DNA from 2 places in the Streptomyces sp. CNQ329 genome. Region 2 is predicted to be linked to the other one. Evidence: riboswitches for the same ligand, from Rfam matches in the RefSeq annotation. Region 2 holds a riboswitch; the other holds the start of a gene.

Region 1 (3,404 bases), on a different contig from region 2:
ATCGCCGGGTTCGCGGTGGCCCTGCGCGCCAAGGGCGAGACGGTCGCGGAGATCTCCGGACTGGTGCGCACCATGTACGCGCACGCCAACACCATCGCCGTCCCCGGCCCCACGGTCGACGTCGTGGGCACCGGCGGCGACCGGGCCCGTACGGTCAACATCTCCACCATGTCCGCGATCGTCGTCGCCGGGACCGGCGCGAAGGTCGTCAAGCACGGCAACAGGGCGGCGTCCTCCGCCTCCGGCGCCTCCGACGTGCTGGAGAAGCTGGGGGTCAACCTCGACCTCAGCCCCGACCGCGTCGCCGAGGTCGCGGAGGAGGCGGGCATCACGTTCTGCTTCGCGGTGAAGTTCCACCCGGCGATGCGGCACGTCGCCCAGACCCGCAAGGAGCTGGGCGTCAGCACCCCGTTCAACTTCCTCGGCCCGCTCACCAACCCGGCCCGGGTCGGTGCGCAGGCCACGGGCGTCGCGGACGCCCGGATGGCGCCGATCATGGCCGGGGTGCTGGCCGAGCGCGGCGCCTCGGCGCTCGTCTTCCGCGGCGACGACGGGCTGGACGAGCTGACGACGACCGCCACCTCCCAGGTGTGGACCGTGCGCGGCGGCGCGGTGCGGCAGGAGAGCTTCGACCCGCGGGACGTGGGCATCGACCTGGTGCCGGTGGAGGCGCTGCGGGGCGCGGACGCCTCGTACAACGCCGACGTCGCCCGCCGCCTGCTGGCCGGCGAGACCGGTCCCGTACGCGACGCGGTGCTGCTGAACGCGGCGGCGGCGCTCACCGCCCTCGCCCCGGACGCGGACGGCGCGCTGCCGGAGCGGATCGCGGCGGGCATGGTACGGGCCGCGGAGTCGATCGACTCGGGCGCGGCGCTGCGGGTGCTGGAGCGCTGGGTCGCGGCCAGCAACGCCTGAGCGGACCGGGGTGCGTCGACGGGGCACATGTGGTCGATTTCCGGAGAGTTGCGGACGGTCCGGGCAACCGGGTTGCGCCGCGGCTCTCCGGTGCGCATACTCCTGACCAGGTCACGAGCGACAGCGATCAAGGCCCCGGCCCGCTGTCCGGCAACCCTCCGTCCGTGGCGGGGTGCCCCGGGTGATGACCGGGCCGCAGGCAGCGAGGTCTGCGGCAAGCGCGGACCCCTCGCGAATCCAGGGGTCCTGGTCGGCCGAGGGAGTACCGCCGTGAGCACGCGAATGCGCTAGGGGCCTTCCGCCCCGCCGCCGCCGCGCGCGTCCCGCCACCGGGCGTCGCGCGCGTTCTTCCCGGGCCGTAGGGCCCGTCAGTCACCCCGCATCCACCCCTGCTCACGGGAGTTCCGCATGTCCGCGTCCACGCTCGCCTCCGCCTGTCTGCCCGTCCTCGGCCGCGAGGTCCGCGCCCCGCTCGTCACCGGCGGGGACGCCGAGTACGCCGCCCTGGACTACGCCGCCAGCGCGCCGGCGCTGCAGCGCGTCTGGGACGACGTCGCCGCCTACGCGCCGTACTACGGCAGCGTGCACCGCGGCGCCGGCTACCTGTCGCAACTGTCCACCGAACTCTTCGAGTCCAGCCGCGCCACGGTCGCGGGGTTCCTCGGCTGCCGCCCCGACGACCAGGTCGTCTTCACCCGGTCCACCACCGACTCGCTCAACCTGCTGGCGACCGCGCTGCCGCCGGGGACCGAGGTCTACGTCTTCGAGACCGAGCACCACGCCGCCCTGCTGCCCTGGCAGCACGACGGGTCCGCGGCCGGCCGGGTCACCGTCCTGGCCGCGCCGGGCAGCCCCGGGGAGGCCGTGGCGGCGCTGGACTCCGCGCTCGCCGCGCGGGTCGGCGACGGCCCGGCGCTGGTGTGCGTCACCGGCGCCTCGAACGTCACCGGCGAGCTGTGGCCCGTACGGGAGCTGACCGCGGCGGCGCACCGGCACGGGGCGCGGCTGGTCCTGGACGCCGCGCAGTTGGCGCCGCACCACCCGGTGGACGTGGCGGACCTGGGCGTGGACTGGGTGGCGTTCTCCGGGCACAAGCTGTACGCGCCCTTCGGCGCCGGCGTCCTCGCCGGCCGGGCGGACTGGCTGCAGGCGGCGCCGCCCTACCTCGCGGGCGGCGGTGCCAGCCGGCGGGTGCTGCGGGCCGGGAGCGGGGGAGTGGCCGTGGAGTGGCAGACGACGCCGGCGCGGCACGAAGCGGGGTCGCCGAACGTCATCGGCGCGTACGCCATCGCGTCGGCGTGCAAGGCGCTGACGGAGGCCGGGTTCGACGCCCTGGTGGAGCGCGAGCGGGCGCTGGTGGCGCGGGTGCTCTCCGGGCTCGCGGCGCTGCCGGGGGTGCGGGTGCTGTCGCTGTTCGGCGCGGACGCGGCCCGGGTGGGGGTGATCTCGTTCGTGGTCGACGGCTGGAGCAGCTCGCATCTGGCGGCGGCACTGTCGGCGGAGCACGGGATCGGCGTGCGGGACGGGCTGTTCTGCGCGCACCCGCTGGTGCGGGCGCTGCTCGGCGAGGCGGGCGAGTCGGCGGAGTGCGGGGGCGGCCCGGGGGACGGGGAGCGGCCGCTGAACGCGGTGCGGGTCAGCTTCGGGGCGGGGACGCCGGACGAGCACGTGGACCGGTTCCTGGCGGCGCTGGGGTCGCTGGTGCGTGACGGGGCGCGGTGGTCGTACCGCACGGTGGACGGCCGTTGCGTACCGGCCTCCGGCGCGGAGCCGGCCGCGGCCTGAGAGCGGGGTACCGGCCGGGCGCGCCCCGATGAGCACCATGCGCAGCGTCCGTTCGGCCGCGTCCGCCGGGAACTCCCGGGCGCGCAGCAGTGCCTCCGGCAGCGCCCTCGGACTCGCTCACCTGTGCGCCCTCGCGCTCGGTGTGGAGGGCGACGACGAACGCCGCCGCGTCCGGCCCGCCCTTCGTGCCGATGCCGACCTCGGCCCGGCGCACCTGGCCCGAGGGCCGTTCGAGCGAGCCCCTGCACGGCCGTCGGAGTCGAAGATCGTTCGGCGGCCCGTGCCGTCGTGCTCCAGCGGCCGGGACATCGTCAGCTCACGCGGCTCGACGAGCTGCCGCGGTCCCTCCCGGGCCGGCGCACCAGGCCGCGCAGCTCGTTGCCCGGGTCGGCGTGCGGGAGAGGAGGACCCGTCGCCCTCCCACGTCACCCGGGCGGGCGGAGTGGCGCCCTCCGGGTCGTCGGTGAGGGCGTACGGATGAAAGATCCCTCATCCACGGCCCCGAGCGCGCACGGCGCTACTCCTCCAGGCCGATCGCGAACGCCGCTTCCAGGTCGTGCTGCGAGTACGTGCGGAAGGAGATGTGCGTCTCCGTCGCCGCCACGCCCGGGACCTTGCTGATCCGCCCCGGGATCACCTCCGCCAGATCGTCGTGGCGCGCGACCCGGACGATGGCGATCAGGTCGTGCTGGCCCGTGACCGAG
Region 2 (3,404 bases):
GAGTCTGCAGGCCATCGGCGAAGCGGACGTCGTCATCGTTCACGTAGACGTTCACGAAGCGGCGCAGCTTGCCTTGATCGTCCAGCACCCGGCCGGCGATGCCGCGGTGGTTCTTCTCCAGGTCTTCGATCACCTCGGCCAGGGTCGCGCCCTCGGCGCTCACCTCTGCCTGCCCGTCGGTATACGTACGGAGGATGGTCGGAATTCGGACGTTCACGCTCATGATGCGAGGCCGGCCTCTCGGAAGGAGTCGAGTGTGGGACGAATGATCGCGCTCGGCCCCGTGGTGGGAGCGACCGCGTCGAGGGTCTTCAGACCGTCACCGGTGTTGATCGCGACGGTGGTCTCGGCCGGATCGATCCGGCCGTCCGCGACGAGCTTCGCCAGCACGCCGAAGGTCACGCCGCCGGCCGTCTCCGCGAAGACCCCCTCGGTACGGGCCAGCAGCTTGACCGCGTCGACGACCTCGGCGTCCGTGACGTCCTCCACCGCGCCACCGGTGCGGCGGGCGATGTCCAGCACGTACGGGCCGTCGGCCGGGTTGCCGATGGCGAGGGACTTGGCGATGGTGTCGGGCCGCACGGGACGCACCACGTCGTGGCCGTCCCTGAAAGCCCGCGAAACCGGGGAGCAGCCGGCCGCCTGGGCGCCGAAGATCTTGTACGGACGCTCCTCGACCAGCCCCGTCGCGATCAGCTCCTTCAGCCCTTTGTCGATCTTGGTGAGCTGGGAGCCGGAGGCGACCGGGATGACGATGTTGTCCGGGAGCCGCCAGCCGAGCTGCTCGCATATCTCGAAGGCGAGGGTCTTGGAGCCCTCCGCGTAGTACGGGCGCAGGTTGACGTTCGTGAAGCCCCAGCCCTCGCCCGCCGGGTCGCCGATCAGCTCCGAGCAGAAACGGTTCACGTCGTCGTACGTGCCCTCGATGCCGACGACGTCACCGCCGTAGACCGCGGCCATGACGACCTTCGCGTGCTCCAGGTCGTACGGGATGAACACGCACGAACGCAGCCCCGCCCGCGCGGCGGCGGCGCCGACCGCACCGGCCAGATTACCCGTGGAGGAACAGGACAGCGTGGTGAAGCCGAAGGCGCGGGCGGCCTCGACGGCGATGGCGACGACCCGGTCCTTGAAGGAGTGCGTCGGGTTGCCCGAGTCGTCCTTGACGTGCAGCGCGCCCGTGACCCCCAGCTCCGCCGCCAGCCGGTCGGCGCGGTGCAGCCGGGTGAAACCGGGGTTCAGGTTCGGCTTGGCCGCCACGTCCGCGGGGACCGGCAGCAGCGGCGCGTACCGCCAGATACTCCGCGGCCCCGCCTCGATGCGCGTCCGCAGCCGGGCGGCGGACTCGGCGTCGCCGCCGGGGAGCTCGTACGCCGCCTCCAGCGGCCCGAAACACGACTGGCACGCGAACACCGGACCCAGCGGTACCCGCTCCCCGCACTCGCGGCACGACAACGCGACGGCAGGGCCCAGATCGGGGCCGCCGTCGACGGCGGCGGGGGTCGGAGCTGTGTCTACAGCCATACTGGCGAGGCCCTCTCTCCTCATCTTCCCCGCGACGCATCTCGCCGCAGGACGGAATTGGCACCATCACCGTCCGGGGCCTCGCAGCGTCGCGAGTGCCGGACGGAGGGTTGCCGGGGCTTCAACGGGCCGTTCCCTCTGCCCCTCTGGATGAGCTCTGTATGGCGCCGGCCCGGCGGGGCCGCCCGGCGCTTTTATGGGGCGTGCGGACCCCGACATAGGGACGTCACGCACGTTGTTCAAGACTGTAACCGACGACCAGGACAGTTGTGAGGGCCGTCCGATACGCGAGACGGCCCTCACACCCACAGGACCACCGGCAAGGGGAGGCCCGCAGGTGCTCGAAGACGTGGAGCAGTGGCTGAGGAAGCGGTCCTGGTCCGCGGCGGACCGGCCGCCCGCGCGGCTCCAGGCGGCCAAGCGCGCGCTGGGAGCGCGCGGGACGGTGAGCGTGGTGCTGCCCGCGCTCAACGAGGAGGCCACCGTCGGGGCGATCGTCACGGCGATCCGGACGGAACTGATGACCACCGCCGACGGCGGACCGCTCGTGGACGAACTGGTCGTGATGGACTCCGGCTCCACCGATCGCACAGCGGAGGTCGCCGCGGCGGCCGGGGCGCGGGTCGTGCACCGCGACGACGTCCTGCCGCGGGTGCCGGCTCTGCCGGGCAAGGGCGAGGTGCTGTGGCGGTCGCTGCTGGTGACCCGCGGCGAGATCGTGTGCTTCGTGGACGCGGACCTGCGGGACTTCGACACGGCGTTCGTGAGCGGGATCGTGGGGCCGCTGCTGACGGAGCCGGACGTGGACTTCGTGAAGGCGGTATACGACAGGCCGCTGGGCGGGGCGGTGGGTGGTACGGGTGATGCCGGTGGTGCGGTGGGCGGTACGGGTGACGCGGTGGCGGGTGCGGCGGGTGACGCGGCGGCTGGCGACTCCGTGGGCGGGTCGGCTGGCGGCTCCGTGGGCGGCTCGGCGGGCGGCTCCGCGGGGGCGGCGGGTTCGGGACCGGCCGTGCGGGGCGGGCCGGGCGGGCAAGGCGGGCGGGTGACGGAGCTGGTGGCCCGGCCCCTGCTGAACCTGCACTGGCCGCTGCTCGCCGGCTTCGTCCAACCGCTGGGCGGCGAATACGCGGCGCGGCGCTCACTGCTGGAACGGCTGCCGTTCCCGGTCGGGTACGGGGTCGAACTGGGCCTGCTCGTCGACGCGCTGCACACGGTGGGGCTGGACGCGCTGGCCCAGGTCGACGTCGGCGTCCGCCACCACCGCCACCAGGACGACCGCGCCCTCGGCCGGATGGCGGCGGCGATCTACCGCACGGCCCAGTTGCGGCTGGCGCGGGGGCACCTCGTACGGCCGCGGCTGACGCAGTTCGACCGGGGCGAGGACGGGACGTTCGAGCCGCGGACGTACGGGGTCGACACGGAGGAGCGACCGCCGATGGAGGAGATCCGGGAGTACGTGGAACGCCGCGCGGCGTAGCCCTCGCCGGGCGGGCGACACCGGGCCGGTGGCGGGCCGGAGGGGGATCCCCGAACCCGCCCCTTCCCGAAACTCGGGGCTCCGCCCCGAGACCCCCCGGGGGCTCCGCCCCCACACCCCCACCGGGGCTCCGCCCCGAGACCCGGCAAGGGCTCGGCTGCGTCCTGGGAAGTGGTGTACGGGGTTCGACCTGTTCCGGGGGTTTGCTCCGGCGTCAGGGTGAGTCCCGCATAGATGAACGGCCACCGGCTGATCTTCGAAGTGTCAAAGCCTCGAAGGAGATCAGCACGATGACCGCACCTGACAGTCTGCCCCTGCATGCCCTGACCGAAGACCATCTCGCCGCGGCGAGTCCGGATCTGCTGCGCGCGATGGTCAAGATGTTCGCCGACGCACTGAT

The links. Region 2 has a riboswitch for S-adenosylmethionine ahead of thrC (threonine synthase). Riboswitches for the same ligand answer to the same signal wherever they lie in the genome.
Region 1: it holds a riboswitch for S-adenosylmethionine, as region 2 does, so the genes downstream of both, I003_RS0107710 (aminotransferase class V-fold PLP-dependent enzyme) here and thrC (threonine synthase) in region 2, are expected to answer to the same signal.

The regions. Positions count from the first base shown of each region.
Region 1 covers NZ_AXVU01000008.1:126,741-130,144, forward strand. Annotated here, with positions in the region: gene trpD (anthranilate phosphoribosyltransferase) at 1-915, shown strand, start outside; SAM riboswitch class IV at 1,025-1,142, shown strand; gene I003_RS0107710 (aminotransferase class V-fold PLP-dependent enzyme) at 1,324-2,700, shown strand; gene I003_RS0107715 (Lrp/AsnC ligand binding domain-containing protein) at 3,218-3,404, opposite strand, start outside.
Region 2 covers NZ_AXVU01000049.1:48-3,451, reverse strand. Annotated here, with positions in the region: gene I003_RS0125385 (MoaD/ThiS family protein) at 1-223, opposite strand, end outside; gene thrC (threonine synthase) at 220-1,524, opposite strand; SAM riboswitch class I at 1,542-1,681, opposite strand; gene I003_RS37050 (glucosyl-3-phosphoglycerate synthase) at 1,862-3,004, shown strand; partial or broken gene I003_RS0125370 (IS256 family transposase) at 3,295-3,404, shown strand, end outside.